Regions from separate parts of the Mycobacterium bourgelatii genome, predicted to be linked through region 3. Evidence: riboswitches for the same ligand, from Rfam matches in the RefSeq annotation. Region 3 holds a riboswitch; each other region holds the start of a gene.
What was found. A riboswitch is a leader RNA that binds a small molecule or an ion and turns the genes downstream of it on or off. The one in region 3 is predicted to bind cobalamin.
Positions count from the first base shown of each region.

Region 1 (7,867 bases), 1.4 Mb from region 3:
GGATCAGGTTGTGCAGCGGCTGCGGCAGATTCAGGGGCGTCAGCAGCGGCAGGTTCTGGCTCGGGATCATGTGGTAGGTGGTGTTGCCAGTAACCCCCGGAGAAACCGGCGCGACGACCGCGGACGCGAGCTGACCCGCCGTCAGGGCCTCGTACGCCGGAGTGGGGCTCAGGTGGCCGTAATACATGCCGGCCAAGGCATTGGCGACCGACAGCAAGTTGAGCGGGTACCGGGGGAAGTGCGCGAAGCCGTCGTATTGGATGGTGTAAATGTCGGTGGGGTAGGCCAGGTTTGGGGTCGCACCGCCGAAAGTCTGATTGAAGCCGGGGATGTACAGGCCGGTGAAGCGTTCGTACAGGCCGCCGTTGGGATTGTTGGGATTGCCGGCCAGCACGAACCGTACATCCGCCGGGTTCGGCGGCAGGATCGAACCGTTGGCTATGCCGTTGAGGTAGTTGGTGATGACGGTGGCGCTCTGGGAAAAGCCGAAGACGACGGTTTGGGTGTCCGCCGGTTGAGCCGCGATCGCCTGCCGCAGGATTTCGACTCCACGCGCGATCGACGTGTCGAACGTCAAACTGTTCAGACCCGTCAGCGGGAAGCCCTGCTCCGGGGTGGTCAAGCCGGTGGGAATCGCGGTCAGCGGAGCGATGAGCGGCGCGATGTAGGCGTTGTAGATGTTGTTCACATAGGCGGGATTTGGGAGGGGGTTGCCCGTGCCGCCCATGATCAACGTGGCAACGCTGGCGGCGGGCAGCGCCTCGCCGGGTGCACCGATCAGAGACGAAGCGTTGAGCGTCTCGATGTCCAGATAGGATGCGGCTGCCGCGCTCAGCGTTTCGACAAACTGCTGATGAAATACGTTGGCCTGCAAGCTGATCGCTTGAAACTCCCGACCGAAACCAGCGAATAGCGCGGCCGCTGCGGCCGATACTTCATCGGCGGCGGCAGCCACCAACGTGGTCGTCGGAGCCGCGACCGCCGCACGCGCCTCGTCCAGCGCCGCACGGATATTCGCCACGTCCGCTGCCGCCGACGCCAACGACTCCGGCGTCACGAGGAAAGACATGTCGCCTCCCGGTTCATGATTCGCTATCCCAGGACGGCCCCCGCGCCCAGGTGCTCGGCATCATCGGCTCTCGTGGCCCGCCATCGAATCCGTCGTCGGTGAGCGTGGTCAGCCCGGCGGCGTGGGCAAGGGGCTCATGGCGTGCTGCCTCAGCGGCACCCAGGGGTCCCGCACCCCGGTCCGATGCGGCGGTCGGCGCCGCGGGGCCGGGGTCGTCGACCGCGCCGCCGTCCAAGTCCATGTATTCATAACCGCGGCCTTTCATGTCGACCTTGTCCCGCCGCTTGCGGCGCGACCGGGTCTTGTCGCGCGCGCCTGCCGCGGCGGCGGCCGGGAGCCCCGCGGTATCCGGTTGGGGGGCCTTGCGCTTGACGCCGATCTGCGCGCCTGCCAGGAGGCTCATCCTGGCCGCGCCGCCCACCAGGTAAGGGAATGGCCCCGCGCCCACACCCGAGGGTGGTGGTGCGCTGGGCCCCAGGGGTGTGGCAACCGTGGGACCCGCGATCGGAGTCGTCGGGGCAACCGTGAGCGCTGCCGCCGGCGGGGTCGCGGCCGGAGCTGCAGCGGCCGAAACCGACGACGGCGCAGGGGTTACGGCGGGGATGGCGGGCGCCTCCGGGATCGCGCCCACGTCCGCGTGCGCGTGGAAGGCCCCCTCGACGATGCCCACAACGCCGGCAGCCCCCAGCCCGGCAAGTCCCGCCGGGATGGCCAGCAGCGGGGCGGCCAAGGTGACCCCTAGCAGCGGAAAGGTGACGACAAACTGGATGACCTGGATCGTCAGGTCGTAGCCGATCGCGGCCGCACCGAACAAGTAGGCCAACGCGAGCAACGCGGGGTTGTTCCCCGCCGCGCTCGTAAGGCCCTGCAACAGGGCTGGGTAGCCGGTGACCGGAGACGACAAGGAGCCCATCTTTCCGACGAACCACGACACCGGATCCGTGCCGGGCGGAACGCTGAAGATGTAGGAGATCACGTCGCCGCCGCTTTCGGCGCCGACACTGTTGAAGACTCTTTCGACTGCCGCGAAAAAGTCGCTGATCGCCGTGAACGGGTCGGATGAGGTAGCCGCGGGGGCGGCGACCCCATCGGCCTTCACGATCACCGGTGCCGGTTGTGGTGGCGGCGATGCACCTAATGCCGCGGCCGAGACGCCCTGATAGCTGCTCATCGTCGTGGCGGCCTGAATCCACATCCGGACATAGTCGGCCTCGTTGAGCGCGATCGGAATGGTGTTGATCCCAAAGAAATTCGTCGCCACCAACGCCGCGTGGGTGGCGTGGTTGGCGGCCAACTCACCGAGGGTGGGCATGGCGGCCAGCGCGGTCGTGTAGGCGACGGCCACGGTCTCCTGCTGGGTGGCCGTCGCGGCGGTGTCGGCGCTGGCCTGCGTCAGCCACGCCAGAAACGGTGGGTGGGCGGCGGCGTACGCCGCGGCGGTCGGGCCCTCCCAGGCACCGCCCTGGACCGTGCCTAGCAGCGCCACCAGCTCATTGGCGGCCTCGGCGTATTCGGTGCTCAGCGCTCTCCATGCCGCCGCGGAGGCGAGCAGCGGACCCGGCCCCGGGCCGCTCGACAACAGCGCCGAGTGCACCTCCGGCGGGAAAGCCATCCACACCGGGGCGGTCATTGCCAACCGGTCCCGCAGGACAAGCGCGTGGCTGCGCCCAGCGCATCAGCCGGTACGGACGGGAGACCGCCGGGCAACACGTGCAGCGTCATAAGGCGCCAGCTCTCTCCGGAGTGCTCCGCTCCGGGTTAGCAGGACGCGATGATGTGAGTCTCCTGGCTCTCGGATCACCGCTCGCCTCGCCTTCCAACCAATAGCCGTGGCCTGTGAGGGTCGCTCCCCGATGACAGTGGCGGGACCGCGCCGGATTTGCACCGGCTTCCTGCATCATCATCGCCGTACGCGCGACATTGTCGCATCCCACCGCCCCCGCGGGCTGCACTTAGCGCAATCGTGCCGCGGGACGGCGGGGTCAGCCGGGATCATTAGCCGACGCACGGGCGTACGGGGGAGTCAGCAACGTCTACGGAACGCGGCGCCGAAGTCAGGTGTGGACTTATCCATCAAGCCACCTCCCGCGAATCGCTGCGTCAGGCAATGCCCCCGACGTTACTGCAAATCTTTCGCATGAGGAACCGGCAGATCTATTGTTGACGCAATTGCGCGCGGGTGGCAGCTCGGCCTCAAATGTGCTCTCAAACGTGCTGAGATAGAGCCTTATTACGGGGTCGGCCCGCGGCAAGACAGTTGCGACGGAGGGTGTGCGTGCGTCCAGACACTGAACCAACAGCCGCGCAACCGCCGGGAATTCTCAAGTCAGCGAGGGCAACTCTGATCGGCTGTGGCCTGCTGGCCGCGGTCAGTTCGCTGGCCGGCATGGCTCCGCTGTTCGCCGTCGTGGAGGTGAGCCGGCGACTTCTCGTGGGCGACACCGACGTTTGGCCGATCATCATCGTGGCGGTCGTCGCGCTGGCGGCAAGGCAATTGGGCGTCCTGGCCGCGGGTGTGATGACGCATCTCGCCGACATCCGGGTGTCGTTTCGAATCCGCCGCGAACTCTTGGCCAAGCTGAGCAGGGTGCCGCTCGGCTGGTTCAGCGATCGCAACTCCGGGATCGTCAAGAAGGCCGTGGAAGATGACGTAGCCGCGCTGCACCGGCTCATCGCACACTCGATCGTCGAGATCAGCGCGGCCGCGGTGCCGCCTCTGGTGGCGTTCGTCTACCTCTTCGTTCTCGACTGGCGGATGGCGTTGGCCACCCTGTTCCCGGTGTTGGCCGGGGCGGCGGCGTACCAACGCGCCGCGGCTAGCGCGGGGACCAAGTATCCCGAGTTCATGGAATGGCTGGCGCGCCTCAACGGCGCGGCCGTGGAATTCGTGAACGGCATCGGTGTCGTGAAGGCTTTCGGCACGCCGGGCGCGGCGAGTCGACGGTTCCGGGAGGTGTCGCGCGCTTTCGCGCACTTCTTCCTCGACTGGGCCAAGTCCACCAGCGTCGCGAGCGTCACCGCGGAGATACTGCTGTCACCGCCGAGCATCCTGCTCGTCGTGGCGACGACGGGCGGAATCCTCACCGCCAACGGTGATCTCCCGCTGGGAGTTTTCATTGCGTTCCTGGTGTTCGGCACCGTCATCACGTCAGGATGGATGACCCTGTTGATGTCGGTGCACCCCTTGGTCACCGCGCTGAAGGTGTATCGCGAGATCCGGGAATTGCTGGCCACCCCGGAGCTTCCGACGCCGCATGGGCCCGTCGACCTCGATCCCGCGACCGCCGGGCCGGTAGTGCAAATGCGTGGCGTGCGGGTCACCTACGGTGACACGGTCGCACTCAACGGAATAGACCTTCGTCTCGATCGCGGGACGATCACCGCGCTGGTCGGCCCGTCCGGTTCCGGGAAGTCGACCTTGGCCAAGCTGTTGCCCAGATTCAACGACCCGTGCGAAGGTTCGGTCGAACTGTACGGAGTCGATCTGCGCGACATAGACCCGGCCGAGTTGTATCAACACGTCGCGTTTGTCTTCCAAGACTCGCATCTGTTGTCGGCCATGAGCATTCGCGACAACATCCGTCTCGGTCGCCCCGACGCCGACGACGTGGCGGTGCGCAGCGCAGCGGCGAAAGCCCAAATCTTGTCCACGATCGAAGCATTGCCGCGCGGCTTCGAATCGGTTGTCGGCGAAGACGCGGCGCTGTCCGGCGGTGAACGACAGCGCGTCTGCATCGCCCGGGCGATCCTGGCCGACCGTCCCATCCTGGTGCTCGACGAGGCCACCGCAAGCGCCGACCCGGAAAACGAGGCCCGCATCCAGGAGGCACTCAGTGAGGTCGCGCGTGGCCGGACGGTACTGGTGATCGCCCACCGGCTCAACACGATTCGGGGTGCCGACGCCATCGTCGTACTAGACCGCGGCCGCATCGCCGAAGCCGGTACGCACCCGGAATTGCTGGGCAACAACGGAATCTACGCACGGCTGTGGGAGCAGGAGAGGAACACCGAACTCGAGGTCGCCGAGCAACTGGAGGTTCGGCGGTGAGCATCATCATTCGGTACCTGCTCGAGTTGCTCGACGATCGTGGGCGCCGAAATCTGCGCACGATGCTGGTCGTGCAAGGCGTGCAAGGAGTTCTGCAGGGCCTGGGGTTCCTGTTTGTCGTTCCGCTGATCGCTGCGCTGATTCACCGGCCTACCCAGTGGGGTCAGCTCTGGTTCTGGACCGCGGCGATCGGCGTGACGGTCGTTGTGCACCATGCATTGCTGGCATGGAGCACGTCATTGGGCTATCTGGTCGGGACGGGCGTGCTGACCAGCTTTCACAGCCGGATCGGGAACCAACTGGCCGCCCTGCCCGTCGGCTGGTTCGGTGCCGACCGCACCGGGCCGGTCGCGCGGCTGGTCAGCAAGGATGCCGTTGACGTGGCGGATTTTCCGGCACACCTGCTGCGCCACCTGGTCGTCGGCGTGAGCGCACCTGCCACCCTGATCGTGGGTAGTTACCTGAGCGACTGGCGAATCGGGCTGGCTTTGACCGTCGGCGCCGTGTTGTGCGTACTCGCCCTGCGGATGTTCATGGGGATCGTGCACCGCAACGACGCCCAGTACGAGACCGACATCGGCGCGACCGCGTCGCGGATCGTCGAGTACGCCCGCATGCAACCGACGCTGCGCGCCTACGGCGTCCTCAACCGCCGCGAGCTCGGCACCCTCGAGGAATCCCTTACCCGCCAACAACACTCGCAGTCCCGGCTGACCATTCGCGGAGCGTGGGGTCTGATCGCCTGCTTCGGCACGATGCAGCTGGTCGTCACGATGGTCATCGCGCTGACGGTCGCCCTGACCTTGCGCGGTGAGCTGGCGCTGCCGACGATGATCGGTCTGCTGATCATCACCCTGCGAATGATCGATCCGATCTCGCAGCTGGGCGATCTCGCCGGCCATGTTCAAGTCACGGCCGACGCGATCGTCCGGGTGCGCGACCTGCTTGCCGTGCCGCCGCTGCCGGAACCGGATCGCGCGGTGATGCCGGCCGGCACCGACATTCAATTGCGAGGGGTGCGTTTCGGCTACGAGGATGGCCGAGAGGTGATTCGGGGCGTCGATGCGACCATCCCGAGTGGCAGCCTCACCGCGATCGTCGGCCCGTCCGGTGCCGGAAAGACCACGCTGCTGCGTTTGATCGGCCGCTTGTTCGATGTGGATGACGGCAGCATCTTGCTCGGCGGCAACGATTTGCGCGAAGTCGGCACCCACAACGTCGCGAGGCTGACCGCGAACGTGTTCGAGGACGCCTACCTTTTCGACGGCACCATCGCCGACAACCTGCGGATGGCCGATCCCGACGCCACGGAGAGCGAACTGCAGAGAGTCGCCGCCATCGCCCGCCTCGACGAGGTGATCGATCGTCTCCCCGACGGGTGGAACGCTCGCGTCGGTGAAGGGGGAGCGGCACTTTCCGGTGGGGAAAGGCAGCGCGTTGCGATCGCCCGCGCGCTGCGCAAGAACGCGCCCATCGTGCTGCTGGACGAAGCCACCGCCGCGCTCGACGCCGTCAACGAGGCCGCGGTGGCGGGCGCCATCCGTGAGTTGGCCCGCGACCGCACGGTTATCGTTGTGGCGCATCGCCTTTCGACGGTGCTGGACGCCGACCAGATCCTCGTTGTCGAATCCGGTCGGATCACCGCGCGCGGACGCCACGAACAGTTGGTCACCGCGGGCGGCACCTACGCCCGGTTCTGGGAAGAACGGCTACGCGCGCGCGGTTGGCATCTGCAGTCGTCCTAACCGAGTCGGAACAGGTTGAACTTGTAGACGTTGACCATGGCCGGAGACAGGCGCGAAATCAACGCCATGCCGTAACGACGTTGCCACGGCCAGGTTTTGGCGATGTCGGGCTGTGGGGTCGCCAGCGTTCTGGTGTCGAGCAACTGCAGACCCCAGCGCTCGAGGTCGCGTGGTTCGTCGCAGACCCATTGCATGCGGCCGCGCACCTGCGCCAACGATTTGTTCTTGTGCTGGTTGTCGATCATCTTCTTGCCGGCGGTGTCGAACGCGATCTGCGAACCCGGGAAGCGGTCACGGATTTGGGTGAGCGCTTGGTGCACCTCGTCGTCGCGGAGATAGATCAGGACCGCTTCGCTGAGAAAAAGGTACGGGCCGGGGGAGGCGGCCAGCACGTCGAACCAGTCGGTGTCGAGGACCGAGCCGGCGATCATGGTACGGCGGTCGCTGTCACGGAAGAACTTGCGGCGCAAGGCAATGACGTCGGGCAGATCGAGGTCGAACCAGTGCACCCGGCCATTGTCGAGTCGGTCGAACCTGGTGTTCAGCCCGGTGCCTAGTTCGACAACCGTTCCACCGGGATGTTCCTGAAGGAACCGGGCCGTCCAGCCGTCGAAGATCGATGTTCGAGACACCGAACCGGGCAGTGACCCGCCGCTGAAGCGGCTGAAGTCGTAGTCGATGGCGTCGACAAGTTCGCGGGCCCGCTTGTCGCCGAGCACCGGACGGCGGGAACCGGCGTCCCAGGCGCGGGCGTAGAGCGGAATCAACAACGTCTCCTGGACGTCGCCCAGTTCGGGCGCGGACTTACCCATCGAGTCGCCTTCCGTGAGCGCATTCAAGACTCAGGACAGGAGGCTACCGCCCAACGCATGCCCGAGGATGCTGAGCAGTCCCGCGGTGGCCCCGATCGGACCCACCGGTATCCCGGGCGCACTCAGGCTCCCACCGGCGAAGTCGTCCGGCGGGTAGAAGCTCAGGTCAAGTCCCAGCGCGTTGAGGATGGAA
Region 1 covers NZ_BLKZ01000001.1:3,641,117-3,648,983, reverse strand. The annotation lists gene G6N68_RS15830 (PE-PPE domain-containing protein) at 1-1,069, opposite strand, end outside; gene G6N68_RS15825 (PPE family protein) at 1,083-2,699, opposite strand; cobalamin riboswitch at 2,828-3,007, opposite strand; gene G6N68_RS15820 (ABC transporter ATP-binding protein) at 3,345-5,117, shown strand; gene G6N68_RS15815 (ABC transporter ATP-binding protein) at 5,114-6,862, shown strand; gene G6N68_RS15810 (class I SAM-dependent methyltransferase) at 6,859-7,674, opposite strand; gene gjpA (outer membrane porin GjpA) at 7,705-7,867, opposite strand, start outside.
Region 1: another riboswitch for cobalamin. It lies ahead of G6N68_RS15825 (PPE family protein); the one in region 3 lies ahead of metE (5-methyltetrahydropteroyltriglutamate--homocysteine S-methyltransferase).

Region 2 (7,867 bases), 2.1 Mb from region 3:
GTGCAGTTCGGTGTGGATGTGTATCGCCGGCGTGACATCCCACTTGCCGCGGATCACCCGAGCTTCGGTGTCCACCGTGCAGATGTCGGATGCGGTGAGCTCTTGCCACCACAGACCCCAAGGATTCACCAGCATGTCGGTCTGGCCGTCGAGTTGCCAGGTGATGTGACCGGCCATGTTCTCCGCAAACCCATAGGACGCCAGATGGCGGAAGGCCACCGCGAGTGCCTGCTCGTTGGACAGCTCGACACCGATCGGCGGAACGACCGACGGCGCCCACACTTCCAAGCCGCCTCGCCGCGCGTCAGGAGTGTTCATCTTCGGCCTCCATCCTGGCTCGAATATCCTCGCGGAGCTGGCCTTTGGCAACCTTTCCGCCGGACGACCGCGGTAGCTCGTCGACCACAACAAGTCGCTCGGGTAACAACTCCTTGGAAACTCCCAGCCCCAGCAAATATTTGGTCAGCCCGGGCAGGTCGATGGTCTGGCCTCCGACGAGTTCGGCGTAAAGACACACCTTTTCACCGAATACCGCATCGGGCATCGCCACCGCCGCCGCCACCGCGATGGCGGGATGCGTCGAGGCCGCGTCCTCGACCTGCGCCGCGCTGATGTTTTTACCGCCGCGCAGGATGAAGTCGGAGGTACGACCCGTCACGCTGAGATAGCCGTCGGCATCGATCTGGCAGATGTCTCCCATGCGCATCCACCCGTCCTGGGTGAACAACTTGTCGTGGTCCGCACCACCGAGATAGCCGAGACTGGTGGCCGGCCCACGGCACGCGGGCTGCCCCTGCCCGGTGTCGGTGACGTCCCGGTCGCCGTCGAAGAGGCGCACCGACATTTCCGCGACGACGCGTCCCGCGGTGCGCAGTCGGCGTTCGCGCGGGTCAGCCAGCGTGGTGGCGCTCAGCAGGCCGGTTTCGTTCGACCCATAGAACTGCAGAATCGTTGCGCCGGTGAGTTCTTCGAATTCCGCGGCCGGACGGTACGGCAACGCTTCGCCGCCGGTGAACACCACCCGCAATGAGCTCAGGTCGTGCGTCCGGCTGGCGTTGTCCGCCATCAACATGGTCAATTGTGTACTGACACAACATAAGACGGTGACCCGATGGCGTTCGATCGCCTCACATGCCGCCGCGGCCGTGAAGCGCCGCAACAATACCGCCGTGGCGCCCAGATAGATCGGCGTCGTGTGGCTGGTCCAGATCCCGAAACCGAAGGGCATCGGGATGACCGGCAAGATTATGTCGTGAGGCGTCAGTAGACCGTTGGCGACTGCCTTCTGATGGAAATAGTGCCAACGATTCTGGGTGTGTACGACGCACTTGGGCAACCCCGTGGTTCCGGAGGTGGAGTTGATCAGAAAGACATCGTCGGGCCCGAGTTGAGAGCCTCCTATCACTGGCATCGGTTTCGCATCGACGTTGAGGCGCGGCGCTTCCCCGTCGGCGTCGGTCATTATCAGCAAGGGCACCTGGAGTTGAGCGGCGACGCTTGATGCGGGATCGCGCCGCTGCTGGTCGCTGATCAGCAGCTTCGGTTGCGTCGACTGCATGATGCTGCCCGCTTCACGGGTTCCGGCGCGCGCGCCGATACCGACGACGACGGCCGCGCAGCGTTCGATCGCAACGAACAGCACGTGGATCGCGCCGCAGTCGCCATGCCACACCGCAACTCGATCGTGTCTTTGCACGCCTGCACCTGCGAGCTGTGCGGCCAGAGCGTCTGCGGCACAGTCGAATTCACGCCAAGTCAGAACCCGGCCGTGATGGTCGCCGGGATGGCCGCTGGGATGATCGATGTACGCCGGGCGGCCGGGGGCGTCTTCGCTGTTGCGGCGGACCGCGTCGGACAGAGTCGCTTCGGACCACCATCCCGCGGCGTGGTAGCGGGCCGCTTCCTCGGCGCTGAACGCCGGCGAGGAGATCACGTTGAGCGCGCCGGCGTGCATCTTCCGATCATAAGGAGGCGCACGGACGTCCTGCGGCTTGGTTGGTCTGGCTCTATTTTGCTGACATTTGTCATTGACAGTTGTCGATGAAAGTGGATACGTTGCCGGAGTGCGAACGACTACGCGCGGAAGTGGGCCCGCCACCGAGCCGGGTGCCGCCACTGCAGCCGCGGCGGCCCCTAAGGGCGCGGGCGCGCGGGAATCTCAGCGCCTGCAAACCCGGGCGCGAATCTTCGATGCCGCGGTAGCCGAGATCGGGCGGCACGGCCTGGCCGGCGCGGACGTGGCCGCGATTGTCACGGCCGCCGGAGTAGCGCGCGGCACCTTCTACTTCCACTTCCCCACCAAAGAGCACGTCCTGGTCGAGCTGGAGCACGTCGAAGAAACGCAGATTGTGGCAAGGCTGCAGGCGAAGGCCGGAAGATCAACCGACTTGCGGTCGGTGCTGACAATGCTGGTACGTCAGGTGCTGGCTGCCGAGCGCAAATTGGGCCCGGTGGTGTTCCGGGACATGCTGGCGCTGCACTTCTCGCCGACCCGACCCGTCGAGGACGAACTCGGCGGACACCCGCTCGCCGAATTCGTCATCGCGGCGATCACTCGTGCCCAGCAAGCGGGTCGGGTATCCCGCGACCCGGACCCGGGCGAACTGGGCGTGATCTTCCTGACCGGGCTATTCGCGCTACTGGCCACCGCGGGGGGATCCCGCGCGAGGTCTGCACTTTTGGATCGGTATGTCACGACCATCGTTCAAGGAATGGAGGCGCCATGAAAGTCGACGAGAAGCTAGCCGAGAAAACAGGTATAGAGGGCTATCGCGACTTCCTGGTCCGGCGCGATGGTGAGGCGGACCTGGTGCATCGCCGCCTCACCAGCCGTGAGGAGTTCTTCGCGGGTATCGAAGACAATCCCGTCCGGTCCGCGTACCGCATCGACCGCCAGGTGTTCCTACGAAACCTGCGCCGCCGCAAGCCGGAACCGAACCTCGACCCTCAGACGCTGTTCGTGTTGGCGACCGCCAAGCTCAACCAAGCGGAACGATTCGGTGTGGCTTTAGGTGAAACGTATGGCGTCAACAGCGGCGACGACGCGTCGCCCGAACGGGTGTATGTGGAGCTCGAGGAGCACTACCACACCCGCCTACTGGCCTACGTCCTGGACATTTTCGGCCTGCCATCGCAGGTGGTCGTGCCACCGCTGGTAATGCGCCAATTCGTCAAGATGGGAGTTTTCGTGCCCGAGCGACTCGGCATCGCGTTCGTCGGTGCGGGCGAAATGGCCGGCTGTATTTTATTCGACGAATTGCGCCAAGTCGGCAAAGAATTGTTCGCCGACGAGCCAGACGTGGCGGAACGGATCGACCGCCTCTACACCGAGATATTGACCGACGAGATCGGGCACGTCGGCTACTGCGCTGCGCGCTGCACCCGCCCGGAACGTGCTTTGATGCGGCGGCTCTACCCGTACGTTCTCCGGCTGTTCGTGCGTCAGACCGCCGAGGTCAGCGTTCTCGTCGATGCACAGCGGCTCGCGACCCTTATCGAGCAGCCCTTCGATGTCGAGCGGCTGAGCGCCGGGCTACCGAACGAGACTTTCCTGGCCGCGCATCCATGACGAGCCTGGCCCGCTGACCTGCATCGATCGCATAAGCGCCGGCCCGCTCAGCGGTTCCAAGAATTCATCAAGAATCCTCCAAGGACGGCCCCGGACTCTAGTGTCGCCCGGATCCACCGGACTGCCTGACCTTCGAGGACACAACTGTTATGGCCATCTTGGAGTCGCCGCCGGCACCCCATCACGGACACTTCCACGCCCACCAACCCCAGCGGCATCCCTGGGAGATCGGGCTGCTCGTGCTGGTCATCGTGTCCAGCGTGGTCGTGTATCTGGTGGCGCTTGCGGTGGCGTTCTCGGGCAAGATCAGCATGCTGTGGCTGTCGATTCTGCTGTTCCCGGTGCTGCTCTACCTGGGTCGGGGCCTGATGTACGGCCGGCAGCGCGCCAACGGTGTCAAGATGTCTCCCACCCAATTTCCCGAGGGCTACTGGCTCGTCGTTGAAGCCGCGCAACGGTTCGGCCTCAGCGAGGTGCCCGACGCATACGTCGTGCTTGGAAACGGCCAGATCAACGCCTTCGCCAGCGGCCACGGCTTGCGCCGCTACGTCTGCGTTTACAGCGACCTGTTCGAAATCGGTGGCCAGGCTCGCGACCCCGAAGCGCTCGCCTTCGTCATCGGACACGAGGTCGGTCACATCGCAGCGGGCCACGCGTCCTACTGGCGGCAGCTCGCCCAGTTGGCGATGAAGATCCCGTTCCTGGGCTCGTCGTTGTCGCGGTCGATGGAGTACACGGCCGACAATTATGGCTACGCGTTTCGCCCCGCGGGCGCTGCTCGCGCCATCGGCGTGCTCAGCGCCGGCAAGTATTTGCTCAGGTCGGTGAGTTTTGACGAGATGGCAAACCGGGCCAGCACGGAGACCGGATTCTTCGTCTGGCTGGCAAACATGATGGCCTCGCACCCGGTGAACACCTGGCGTGCAGCGGCGCTGCGAAACAGGGCCATCGCGGGGTCGCTGTTCTTCCGGCCGACTCAGCTGGCGCCCGTAGTTCCGGCTCACGTTCCCGCACAAATGCCGCCCCAGATGCCTGCGCCGGGGGCAACCCAGATGCCGCCGCAGTGGTCACCGCCCCCTACCCGCACCTGGACGCCGTAGCCACCACAGTAGCCACCACATTCCTGATTGCTTGGGTTACCCAAGGACCGCTGAGCGGCGCCCGCGTGGGTGCCGCTCAGTGCGTATAGATGGCATTGACGTGGGACAACACCGATCCCAGTGACGATTACCGTGTGCGATTTGTCCTGATGGGTAAACCTTCCACATGACGCGGGAAAAGCACGATCTTGCGATACGCATGGCGAAGCTGGCACAGACCATCGCGACCCCACGCACCGTCGAGGAGATCCTGAACGACGTCGCCGCCGCCGCAATTGAGCTGATACCAGACACCGACACCGCTGGAGTTTTGTTGATTCACGGCAACGGAAGATTCGAATCGCTGGGGAGCGTGGACGAGCTACCTGCGAAACTGGACCAGCTTCAACACGACTTCCAAGAGGGGCCCTGCGCTCAGGCCGCGCTGCACGACACGATCGTCAGGACTGACGACTTCCGAAACGAAGCGCGCTGGCCACGGTACTCACCAGCGGCAATCGAACTAGGCGTGCTCAGCGGGCTGTCGTTCAAGCTGTTTACCGCCGACCGCACCGCCGGCGCGCTCAACCTGTTCGCATTTCAGCCCAACGTCTGGGACGCCGAGTCCGAGACCATCGGCACCGTACTGGCGGCGCACGCGGCGGCGGCGATTCTGGCCGGCCGCCACGACGAACAACTGCAGGCGGCGCTGTCCAGCCGTGACCGCATCGGCCAAGCCAAAGGGATCATCATGGAGCGATACGGTGTCGACGACCTGCGCGCCTTCGACATGTTGCGCGCCCTGTCGCAGGAGAGCAACGCCAAACTTGTCGACATCGCGGAACGAGTGATCGATACGCGCGCCAGCAACGCCATGAACTGAGCGTTATGCGTCACATCGTCCGAGCCGAAGTGGAGGGCGCACCGCCGACGATGGGAGAATGTCGACCGTTAGGCAATGACGAAGCAGGAAGCCGGTGTGAATCCGGCGCGGTCCCGCCACTGTAATCGGGGAGCAAACCTCATGAACCACGGCCGAAGGCTGGAAGGTGAGGCAAGCAGCGATCCGAGAGCCAGGAGACTCGCGTCATTGCGTCGTATCTACCCGGGGCGGTGTACCCCGAGAGAGACAGCCTGCCATGACGCTGCACGCACGATCCGGCGCCTGCGCCGCCATAGTCGTTGATCCATTAGCACTGCGGCGCCGCCGCCGTTCAGAAGGGACTGCCCCGCGCCCTCCGCGGGTGCCTGGTCGTTGCACGCTTTAAGGGCGGCCGACGATGAGCGCCCCGATTTGGATGGCGGCACCGCCCGAGATGCATTCGGCCCTGCTCAGCAGCGGCCCTGGGCCCGGCCCGCTGCACGCGGCGGCACAGGCGTGGCTGTCGTTGAGCACCGCCTACACCGAAACGGCCGACGAGCTGACCGCGCTGCTGGCCGCGGTACAGGCCGGAGACTGGGAGGGCCCGACCAGCATGGCGTACGTGGCCGGCCATCTGCCGTATCTGGGATGGCTGGTCCAAGCCAGCGCCGATGCTGCCGCGATAGCCGCGCAACACGAGACCGCGGCCAGCGCCTACACGTCGGCCCTGGCGGCGATGCCGACACTGGCCGAGTTGGCCGCCAACCACGCCACCCATGGGGCATTGGTGGCAACCAATTTCTTCGGCGTCAACACCATTCCGATCGCCCTGAACGAGGCCGACTACGCGCGGATGTGGGTGCAGGCCGCCACCGTGATGAGCACCTATCAGACGATCGCGTCCACGGCATTAGCCGCCGCGCCGCAGACCACCGCGGCACCGCAGATCGTGGTGGCCGAGGCCGATGCCCAGCAGGTCGCCGCGGCTGAGGCGCTACCGCTGCCACCGGACCAGCAGATGGACTTCTTCCGGTGGTTGCAGGACATCGGCTATATCGACTTCTACGACACCTATGTACAACCGCTGATCAACGCGCTGTCGGAACTGCCCTACTTCCAGGCGATGTTTTCCGGATTCGACCCGTACCTGGTCATCCTTGGCAATCCACTCACCTACTTCAGCCCCTTCAACATCGCGTTCGCGCTGGGCTACCCGATGGACATCGGCAGCTATGTCGCCTTCCTGTCGCAGATGTTCGCCTTCGTCGCCCTGGATCTCACCGCGGCGTTCGCTTCGGGTAATCCCGCGACGATCGGTTTCACCATCTTGTTCGTCACGGTTGAAATCATCGGCACCGTCATCACCGACACCATCGCACTGCTGAAGACCCTGCTCGAGCAAACTTTGGTGATCATTGCGGCGGTGGTGCCCTTGCTGATCACTCCGCTGGTCCCGTTGGCCGCCGGCGCGGTGCTGGCGCCGATCGGCATCAAGGGTTTGGCAACGCTGGCCGCGGTGCCCCCACCACCGGCACCGGTTGCGCCCATACCGCCGTCACTCGCGGCCCTTGCCCCAACCGTCCCTTCTTCCGCTCCCGCGCCCACGCCGGCTCCCGCCGAAGCGACGGTCTCCCCTGCCACACCGACCACGTCCCCACCCCCGACTGCTGCACCGCCCACAGTGACCGGTGCGGGCATACCCACGCCGATGGCCGCCTTCGACTATCTGATGGGCGGCCTGAGCTCGGACGCCAAGCGGTCCGCCGCTACCGGCGCCCGAAAGAAGGCGGCGGACTCCGATGCGGCCGAGGCCCCGGCGGCGGCCGTGCCGGCGCAGGCTCAGGCCGCGGCGAAACGGCGAAAAAGGGCCAAGGCCAAGGAAATCGACCGGGGTTGGGGGTTCATGGACCTCGAGTCGGACAACGACTTGGCGGAGCCTTCGGTGGGTGCCTCGAACCAGGGCGGTGGAACGCTGGGTTTTGCCGGCACCGTTCGCCGCGACGACGGCGGGCGCGCGGCAGGTCTGATCACCCTGGTCGACGCTGCCTACGACGGACCCCGCGCACCCGTCATGCCGAGCACGTGGGATCCCGACGCAGGAGCGTCACCCGAGGTGCCACCCGACTCGCCTGAACGCTGACGCGCTACCGGATCAGCCGCTCTTCAGGCGAATCTTCCACCGCACAAAGCTGAGGTAGAACACGCTCAGCACCGCCAGCATGGCCATGTCGAACAACCACGCGCCGGGCGTGTGATGCCAGTGTGAGTCCTTGGGCACCTGCGGAACCGGACACAACTTGGTCAGGTCGATAGTGGACGCCGAGGTCGCAAAGCCCCAGCGGGCCGGGGTGAGCCAGG
Region 2 covers NZ_BLKZ01000001.1:2,946,402-2,954,268, reverse strand. The annotation lists gene G6N68_RS12830 (class II aldolase/adducin family protein) at 1-318, opposite strand, end outside; gene G6N68_RS12825 (class I adenylate-forming enzyme family protein) at 305-1,954, opposite strand; gene G6N68_RS12820 (TetR/AcrR family transcriptional regulator) at 2,064-2,726, shown strand; gene G6N68_RS12815 (hypothetical protein) at 2,723-3,568, shown strand; gene G6N68_RS12810 (M48 family metallopeptidase) at 3,718-4,668, shown strand; gene G6N68_RS12805 (GAF and ANTAR domain-containing protein) at 4,835-5,530, shown strand; cobalamin riboswitch at 5,572-5,751, shown strand; gene G6N68_RS12800 (PPE family protein) at 5,928-7,649, shown strand; gene G6N68_RS12795 (FHA domain-containing protein) at 7,662-7,867, opposite strand, start outside.
Region 2: another riboswitch for cobalamin. It lies ahead of G6N68_RS12800 (PPE family protein); the one in region 3 lies ahead of metE (5-methyltetrahydropteroyltriglutamate--homocysteine S-methyltransferase).

Region 3 (7,867 bases):
GCGCCGCGGGCGCGGCGGGCACGGGCGGCGTCGGCGGCACCGGCGGTACCGGCGGCAACACCGACATCGCCGGCCACGCGGCAGGCGCCGGCGGCGTCGGCGGTACCGGCGGCGACGGCGCCCAAGGCGCCACCGCCACCACTGGCAACGTCGGCAGCGAAGGTGGCGCTGGTGGGGCCGGCGGTCTCGGTGGCCAGGGCGGTACCGGTGTCGACATCCACGGCGATGGCGGCGCCGGCGGTACCGGCGGCAAGGGCGGCCAGGGCGGCACCGGGTTCAATGACGACGGCAGCAACAACGCCACCGCCGGCGGTACCGGCGGCAAGGGCGGCGCCGCTGGTCTGGGTGGCGCTGCCGGCGGTGCCGGGGCGGCCGATGGCGCCGTGGGCACCGGTGGTGCTGGCGGCACGGGTGGCACCGGCGGGGCCGGTGCGCAAGGCTCCACCGGAACCGTCGGCAACAACGGCGGCACCGGCGGCAATGGCGCCGCGGGCGGCAAAGGCGGCCAAGGCGGCGACGGAAACGGCGGCACGGCCGGCAACGGTGGCCTTGGCGGCCAGGGCGGCACGGGCGGCAAGGGCGGCACCGGGTACGCCGACGACGGCAACAACAACGCGACCGCCGGCGGTATGGGTGGTACCGGTGGCACCGCCGGACTTGGCGGCCTTGCTGGCGACCCGGGCGTCGGGGGTACCGCTGGCGTCGACGGTAGTGCCGGAACTGGTGGGGACGGCGGTCAGGGCGGCACCGGCGGCGCCGGCGCGAAAGGCGCTACCGCCACCGCCAATAACCCAGGCGGCACCGGTGGCACCGGCGGCGCCGGCGGCCAGGGTGGTCTCGGCGGTGGCGGAAACGGCGGCACCAATGGCAACGGCGGGGCTGGCGGTCTCGGCGGCAAGGGTGGCCAGGGCGGCACCGGCTTCGCCGACACCGGCAGTAACAACGCGACCGCGGGTGGCGCCGGTGGTACCGGGGGCAATGGCGGCAAGGGCGGGGCGGCCGGATCCGGCGGCACCGGTGGTTCTGCGGGCGCTGCGGGTGACGGTGGGGCCGGCGGCGTCGGCGGCACTGGCGGCGCCGCCACTACGGCAGACAGCATCGCCGGTGCGGGTGGTGCGGGCGGCAAGGGCGGCCAAGGTGGCCAAGGTGCCTCCGGCCAGTCCGGCGGGAACGGCCTGTCCGGCGGTAAAGGCGGCGAGGGCGGCGCCGGCGGCCAGGGCGGCAATGCCGTCGCTGGTGCCACCAACGGCAACGGTGGTCAGGGCGGACAGGGCGGTGCCGGCGGCACCGGCGGCGCGGGCTACAACGACGACGGCAGCGGCAACCCCGGCGACGGCGGAACCGGAGGGGTCGGCGGCACTGGTGGCGTGGGCGGAGCGGCCGGCACCGGCGGCACCGGCGGCACCGCGGGCAACGCGGGCGCCGGCGGCGCCGGCGGCACCGGCGGCAAGGGCGGTGCCAACATCACCGACGGCGGTACCGCCGGTGCGGGCGGTCAAGGTGGAACCGCCGGTAAGGGCGGCGCCGCGACCGCAGGGACAAACGGCGGCGCTGGTGGTCAGGGTGGTCAAGGTGGCCAAGGCGGCGCCGACAACAGCGTCGGCGGCGGCACCGGCGGCAAGGGTGGTGCCGGTGGCGTCGGTGGCGAGGGCATCGCCGGAGCCGACAGCAAGGCGTCCGGCGTCGTCGGCGGCAACGGCGGCGCGGGTGGTGCCGGCGGCGCAGGCGGCCAGGGCGGCAATTCCGTCAACGGCACCAACGGCAGCGGCGGCGAAGGCGGTGTCGGTGGTGAAGGTGGCGCCGGCGGCAAGGGCTTCGACGACACCGGCAAGGGCGGTGCCAGCGCTGGTGGCGTCGGCGGCGCCGGCGGTCAGGGTGGTGCCGGCGGTGCGGTGGGCACCGGTGGCACCGGCGGCACCGCGGGTAGCGCGGGCGACGGCGGCAAGGGCGGCGCCGGTGGCGCCGGTGGCAGCACCACGCAAGCCGGTGGCAAGGCCGCGGCCGGTGGCGCGGGCGGCAAGGGCGGCCAAGGCGGCGCCGACGGTGGCGCCGGCGCTGGCACCGGCGGCCAGGGCGGTACCGGCGGCCAGGGCGGTAAGGCCGCGGATAACGGCATCGGCGGTGTCGGCGGCGTAGGTGGCATCGGCGGCACCGGCGGCAGCAGCACCTTTACGAACGGCGGCACCGGCGGCCAGGGCGGCACCGGCGGCAACGGCGGTGACTCCGGCACCAACGGCCAAGGCGGCAACGGCGGAGCGGGCGGTACCGGCGGTACTGGCGGCACGGGCAGCCTTGGCAACGAAGGCGATGGTGGACTACCCGGCGACAGTGGCGGCATCCACACCGACACCACTGGCGGCACCGGCGGCACCGGCGGCGCTGGAGGCGCCGGCTCGCCCTAATCCGGGCTGCCGCGGACGCCGAGCGGTCGCATGCCGTCGCCGAGTGTCACGCCAGCGTGGCGCTGCACGTCGAGCGCCGCGCCAGCGTGACGGTCGGCGTCAGAGTTCCGCGCGGACCTCGCGCGCCGCGGCGACCATGTTGCGCAGCGACGCGGTCACCTCGTCGACGGTGCGGGTCTTGAGACCGCAGTCGGGATTGACCCACAGCCGTTCGGCCGGCACCGCGCGCAAGGCCGCACGCAGCGACTCGGCCATCTCCGCGGTGCTGGGCACCCGCGGCGAGTGGATGTCGTAAACACCCGGTCCCACGCTGTTGGCGAAGCCGACCGCGTTGAGGTCGTCCAGCACCTCCATGCGCGATCGCGCCGCCTCGATGGAAGTCACATCGGCGTCCAGGTCGGCGATGGCGCCGATGATCTCGCCGAATTCCGAGTAACACAGGTGAGTGTGGATCTGCGTCGAATCGGCGACGCCGGAGGTGGCCAGACGGAAAGAGCCTACGGCCCAACGCAAATACTCCTTCTGGTCCGCACGGCGCAGCGGCAGTAGCTCACGCAGCGCGGGCTCGTCCACCTGGATCACGGCAATACCGGCGGCTTCCAGGTCCACGGTCTCGTCGCGAATGGCCAGCGCCACTTGGTAGGCGGTGTCGGCCAATGGCTGGTCGTCGCGCACGAACGACCACGCCAGGATGGTGACGGGCCCGGTGAGCATCCCCTTGACCGGCTTCTCGGTCAGCGATTGTGCGTACGAGATCCAGTCCACCGTCATCGGTTGGGTGCGGGACACGTCGCCGTACAGGATCGGCGGACGTACACAGCGGCTGCCGTACGACTGCACCCAGCCGTTCTGCGTGGCGAAGAAGCCCTCCAGCTGTTCGGCGAAGTACTGCACCATGTCGTTGCGTTCCGGCTCACCGTGGACTAGCACGTCCAGCCCCAGTTGCTCCTGCAACTCGATGACGTCGGCGATCTCGGCCCGCATCCGCCGGACGTACTCGGCATGGTCGATCTCGCCGGCCCGCAGGGCGGCTCGTGCCTTGCGAATCGCCGGGGTCTGCGGATACGAACCGATCGTCGTCGTCGGCAGGGGCGGCAGCTGCAGCCGGGCGTCCTGGCTGGCGCGGCGCTGCGCCGCCTCACCCCGGTGGGTGCCCGACGCGACGATCGAGTCGATGCGGCTTCGCACCTGCTCGTTGCGCAGACGCGGATCGCGCTTGCGCGATGCGACCGCGGCATTGGACGCCGCGATCTCGTCCGCAATCCTTCCGGCGGCGTCGCGTCCCTCGCGCAGTGCCTTCGCGAGCACGACGACCTCACCCACCTTCTCGGCCCCGAACGCCAGCCAGCTGCGCAAGGCGTCGTCCAGGTCGGTTTCCGGTTCCAGCGAATACGGCACATGCATGGTGGAACACGACGTCGACACCGCAATGGCGCCGGCCGATCCGTGTAGCGAAGCCAGCTTGTCCAGCGCCGCCTCCAGGTCTGTGCGCCAGATGTTGCGTCCGTCGACGACGCCCGCGACCAGTGTTTTGTCGGCCAGTTCCGGCGCACCGGCCACCGACGTTTGCGCGCCGGCCACGAAATCGACACCGATGGCCTCGACCGGGGTGCGGGCCAGGGCCGCCAACGCGGGGCCGGGATCGCCGAAATAGGTGGCGACGTAAATCGCCGGCCGGTTCTTCACCTTGCCCAAGGTGTTGTAGACGGCCTCGGCCAGCGCGGGTGCGTCCGGCGAGATGTCGGTCACCAGCACGGGTTCATCGAACTGCACCCACTCGGCGCCGCTGTCGGCGAGCAGTGCGAGCAGTTCGGAGTAGATCGGGAGCAGTTCGATCAGCCGCCCGATCGGTCGAGCCGTGCCGTCCACCCCCTTGCTCAGCAACAGGAAGGTGAGCGGGCCGATGACGACCGGGCGGGCTGGAATGCCTTGCGCCTGAGCCTCTTTCAGCTCGGACAGCACCTTGTCGGGGTGCAGCGCGAACTTGGTCGACGGCCCGATCTCGGGTACCAGGTAGTGGTAGTTGGTATCGAACCACTTCGTCATCTCAAGCGGCGCGATGTCCTCGTTCCCCCGCGCGGCCGCAAAGTACCGATCAAGGTCGTCGGAGATCTTGTCGACCCGCGCCGGCAGCGCACCGAGCAGAACCGCGGTGTCGAGCATCTGGTCGTAGTACGAGAAGGTGTTCACCGGGATCGAATCCAGGCCTGCGGCGGCCAATCCCGCCCAGGTGTCGCGACGCAGGTCGGCTGCGATGGACTCGAGGTCGGAGCGGGTGGTGCGCCCGGCCCAATAGCCCTCGGTGGCGCGTTTCAGTTCGCGGCGCGGGCCTATGCGGGGAGAGCCAATGATGGTCGCGGTGAATGATTTTCGATTTGCCAGCTGGATCACGAGACGGTCCTTCAATCGACGGGGTGGTCACCGCCCGCGGACGAATAGCCGATCCGGTTTGCGGTGCACATCCAGGCGCATAACCACTACCGGTACGACCAAACGCCCATTCCACGAGGCGCTGAGCCGCCGGACGCGGCGCGTCCGGCACAGCCGGCAGGTCTTCGGACTCACAGGCGCGCACCCGGTGGTGCTCCTACTGGCCGTCGCTTCCCAGTCCCGGATTTCTAGGGACCAGTGCCTTATGACGGCGGTCGTTCCTGCATACCGCTGCGGGACAGTCCCGGACTCGCACCGGGTTCCCTCTCACGAGGCGTCATGCTTCGTTTCGATGCCGGCGCCACCTGGGCGTCGGCAGACCGACTGCACGGTCAAGGCTACGCCGGGCCTGCACGTGCGTCTCGGCGGTTCCGTTGGCTCGATCCGATCGTCTGCACCAGGGGGTTTTTCGGTGAGCAAGTCGGCCATCTCTATGGGCCTGTGCAAAGAGCACATTAATTTGCTTACGCGTTAGTGAATTTGACCAATGCTCAGCTGTGCTGCACCCGGAATTGTGACAAATCGCACTTCCGCACCCTGATCGTCCGGGGGTCGGTCCTGCCATTTGTTGTCTCTTTAGCCGGCATTGATCGCAGATTCCGGCTGTCGCCGGCTGGGAGGTCGCGGGATGTCGTTCATCAGTGTTGCACCGGAATTGTTGTCAGTGGCGGCCGCGGATTTGGTAGAGATCGGGACGTCGATCGGTACGGCGAATGCGGGGGCGGCGGCGTCGACCACGGCCGTGCTGGCCGCGGCCGAGGATGAGGTGTCGACCGCGATCGCGGCGTTGTTCGGCGCACACGGTCGGGAATATCAGGTCCTGAGCACCCGGCTGGCGCTGTTTCAGGACCAGTTTGTGCGGGCGCTCGCCACAGGGGCGGATTCGTATGCGAGCGCCGAGTCGGCCAATGTTGCGCAGGTTTTGCTGGACGCGGTGAACTGGCCGACCCAAACGTTGTTGGGGCGTCCGTTGATTGGTGATGGTGTGAGCGGGTTGGCCCCGGGGGAGTCGGGTGGTCCGGGCGGGTTGTTGGTTGGCAACGGCGGTGCCGGCGCGGCTGGCGGCGTAGGCCAGGTCGGCGGAAACGGCGGTGCGGCCGGGATCTTCGGTGTGGGCGGGACCGGGGGTGCGGGCGGAGCTGGCGCCGCCGGTGGGACCGGGGGTGCCGGCGGATGGTTGTTTGGCGCGGGCGGCGCTGGTGGCGTTGGCGGATCCGGTGCAGGCACCGGGGGCGCCGGTGGCAGCGCAGGGATCTTCGGCAATGGCGGGGTCGGCGGCATGGGCGGGGTCGGTGGCGGGACCGGCGGGGTCGGCGGTAATGCCGGGTACTTCGGCAGTGGCGGCGCGGGTGGTGTCGGCGGTACGGGCACAGCCGGTATGGACGGGCTGGTGACGGGTGCCCCCGGTGACCCCGGTTCCGCCGGTAACCCAGCCGGGAACGGGGGCAACGGATCTGGCGGTGGAGCTGGCGCTGCCGGTGGTACCGGTGGAGCGGGCGGCCGCGGGGGTTTGCTGATCGGTGACGGCGGCGCCGGCGGCGCCGGCGGCGTTGGCGGTGCCGGCGGGGTTGGCGCGGCCGGTGGTGTGGGTGGGGCGGGTGCCCATGGCACGGCGAACCCGCTGGGCGCCGGTGGTGACGGCGCGATTGGTGGCAACGGTGGCCTTGGTGGGTCCGGTGGGTCCGGCGGTGACGGTGGTGTGGGTGGCGCCGGCGGCGCCAGTGGTCTGTTGGGGAAGGCCGGGCTGGCCGGAAATGGGGGTGCTGGCGGTTCCGGGGGGCTGGGCGGGGCGGCCGGTGACGGTGGCGCCGGCGGCGATGGGGGCACCGGATTGGTTGCCGGTAACGGCGGGGCGGGCGGCCGTGGTGGTGACGCGGGTATTGGCGGTGCCGGTGGTAAGGGCGGCGCTGCGGGCGGGGTTGGCGGGCGGACTGGCGCGGCCGGTGCGACCGCCGGTGATCACGGAGCGGGTGACGGCGGTAACGGCGGGGCTGGCGGTAACGGCGCGGCGGCAACGGAGGCCGGTGGCGACGGTGGTCGGGGTGGGGCCGGCGGTGATGCCGGCGTCGTGGGCAATGGTGGGGTCGGTGGTAGGGGCGGCGACGGGATGGCCGGGAAGGATGGTGTGTCGCGCGTCGATGCGGGAAGCGGATCGGGCGGAACGGGCGACGTCGGTGGGGCCGGTGGTGTCGGCGGGGCTGGCGGCGCGGGCGGAACCCTGGCCGGTAACGGCGGTGATGGTGGCGCCGGGGGCAAAGGCGGGGCCGGCGGTGCCGGCGGCAAGGGAGCCAACGGTGAATTCCGCCCGGGGGCGGGCAGCAAGGGCGCGGATGGTTTTGATGGCGGCATCGGCGGGGCAGGCGGTTCCGGCGGCGCCGGCGGGGCCGGCGGTGCGGCGCAAGCGACTTCGGGTCACGCCGGCAGCCAGGGTGTCGGAGGCGCCGGCGGTGACGGTGGCGCCGGCGGGATCGCCGGAGACGGCGCCAGGGGCGCAACCGGCTCCTGGAGCGTCAACCAGGGCACCGGCTTTGGCACCGGCGGGGCCGGCGGGAAGGGTGGTGACCCGGGCGCCGGTGGCGCCGGAGGTGCCGGCGGTGCCAGCACCACCGCCGCGGGTGTCGACGGTGCTCATGGCCTCAGCCCGACCACCGGTGGCAACGGCGGCCGCGGCGGCTTCGGGGCTCCTGGCAACGCTACCTCGCCGAATGGAGGCGCCGGCGGTGCCGGGGGCGACGGTGGGCGGGTGGGCAACGGCGGGGCTGGCGGCGTGGGCGGCAACGGCCTGGCCGGTGCAGACGGCACCACGTTCGGGGAAGCGGGTTCCTCCGGTACCGACGGCGGCAACGGCGGAAACGGCGGGGCCGGCGGGGCTGGCGGTAAGGGCGGGGCCGACGGGGGCGACGGTGGGGTCGGTGGGGGCGGTGGTAATGGCGGCTCCGGCGGGATCGGCGGGGACGGGCGAGACGGTGACAATGGCTCAACCTTGGGAGCGAACGGTCAGGACGGGGGGCACGCAGGTAAGGGCGGCAACGGCG
Region 3 covers NZ_BLKZ01000001.1:5,021,991-5,029,857, reverse strand. The annotation lists gene G6N68_RS21460 (PE family protein) at 1-2,402, shown strand, start outside; gene metE (5-methyltetrahydropteroyltriglutamate--homocysteine S-methyltransferase) at 2,502-4,793, opposite strand; cobalamin riboswitch at 4,932-5,169, opposite strand; gene G6N68_RS21450 (PE family protein) at 5,461-7,867, shown strand, end outside.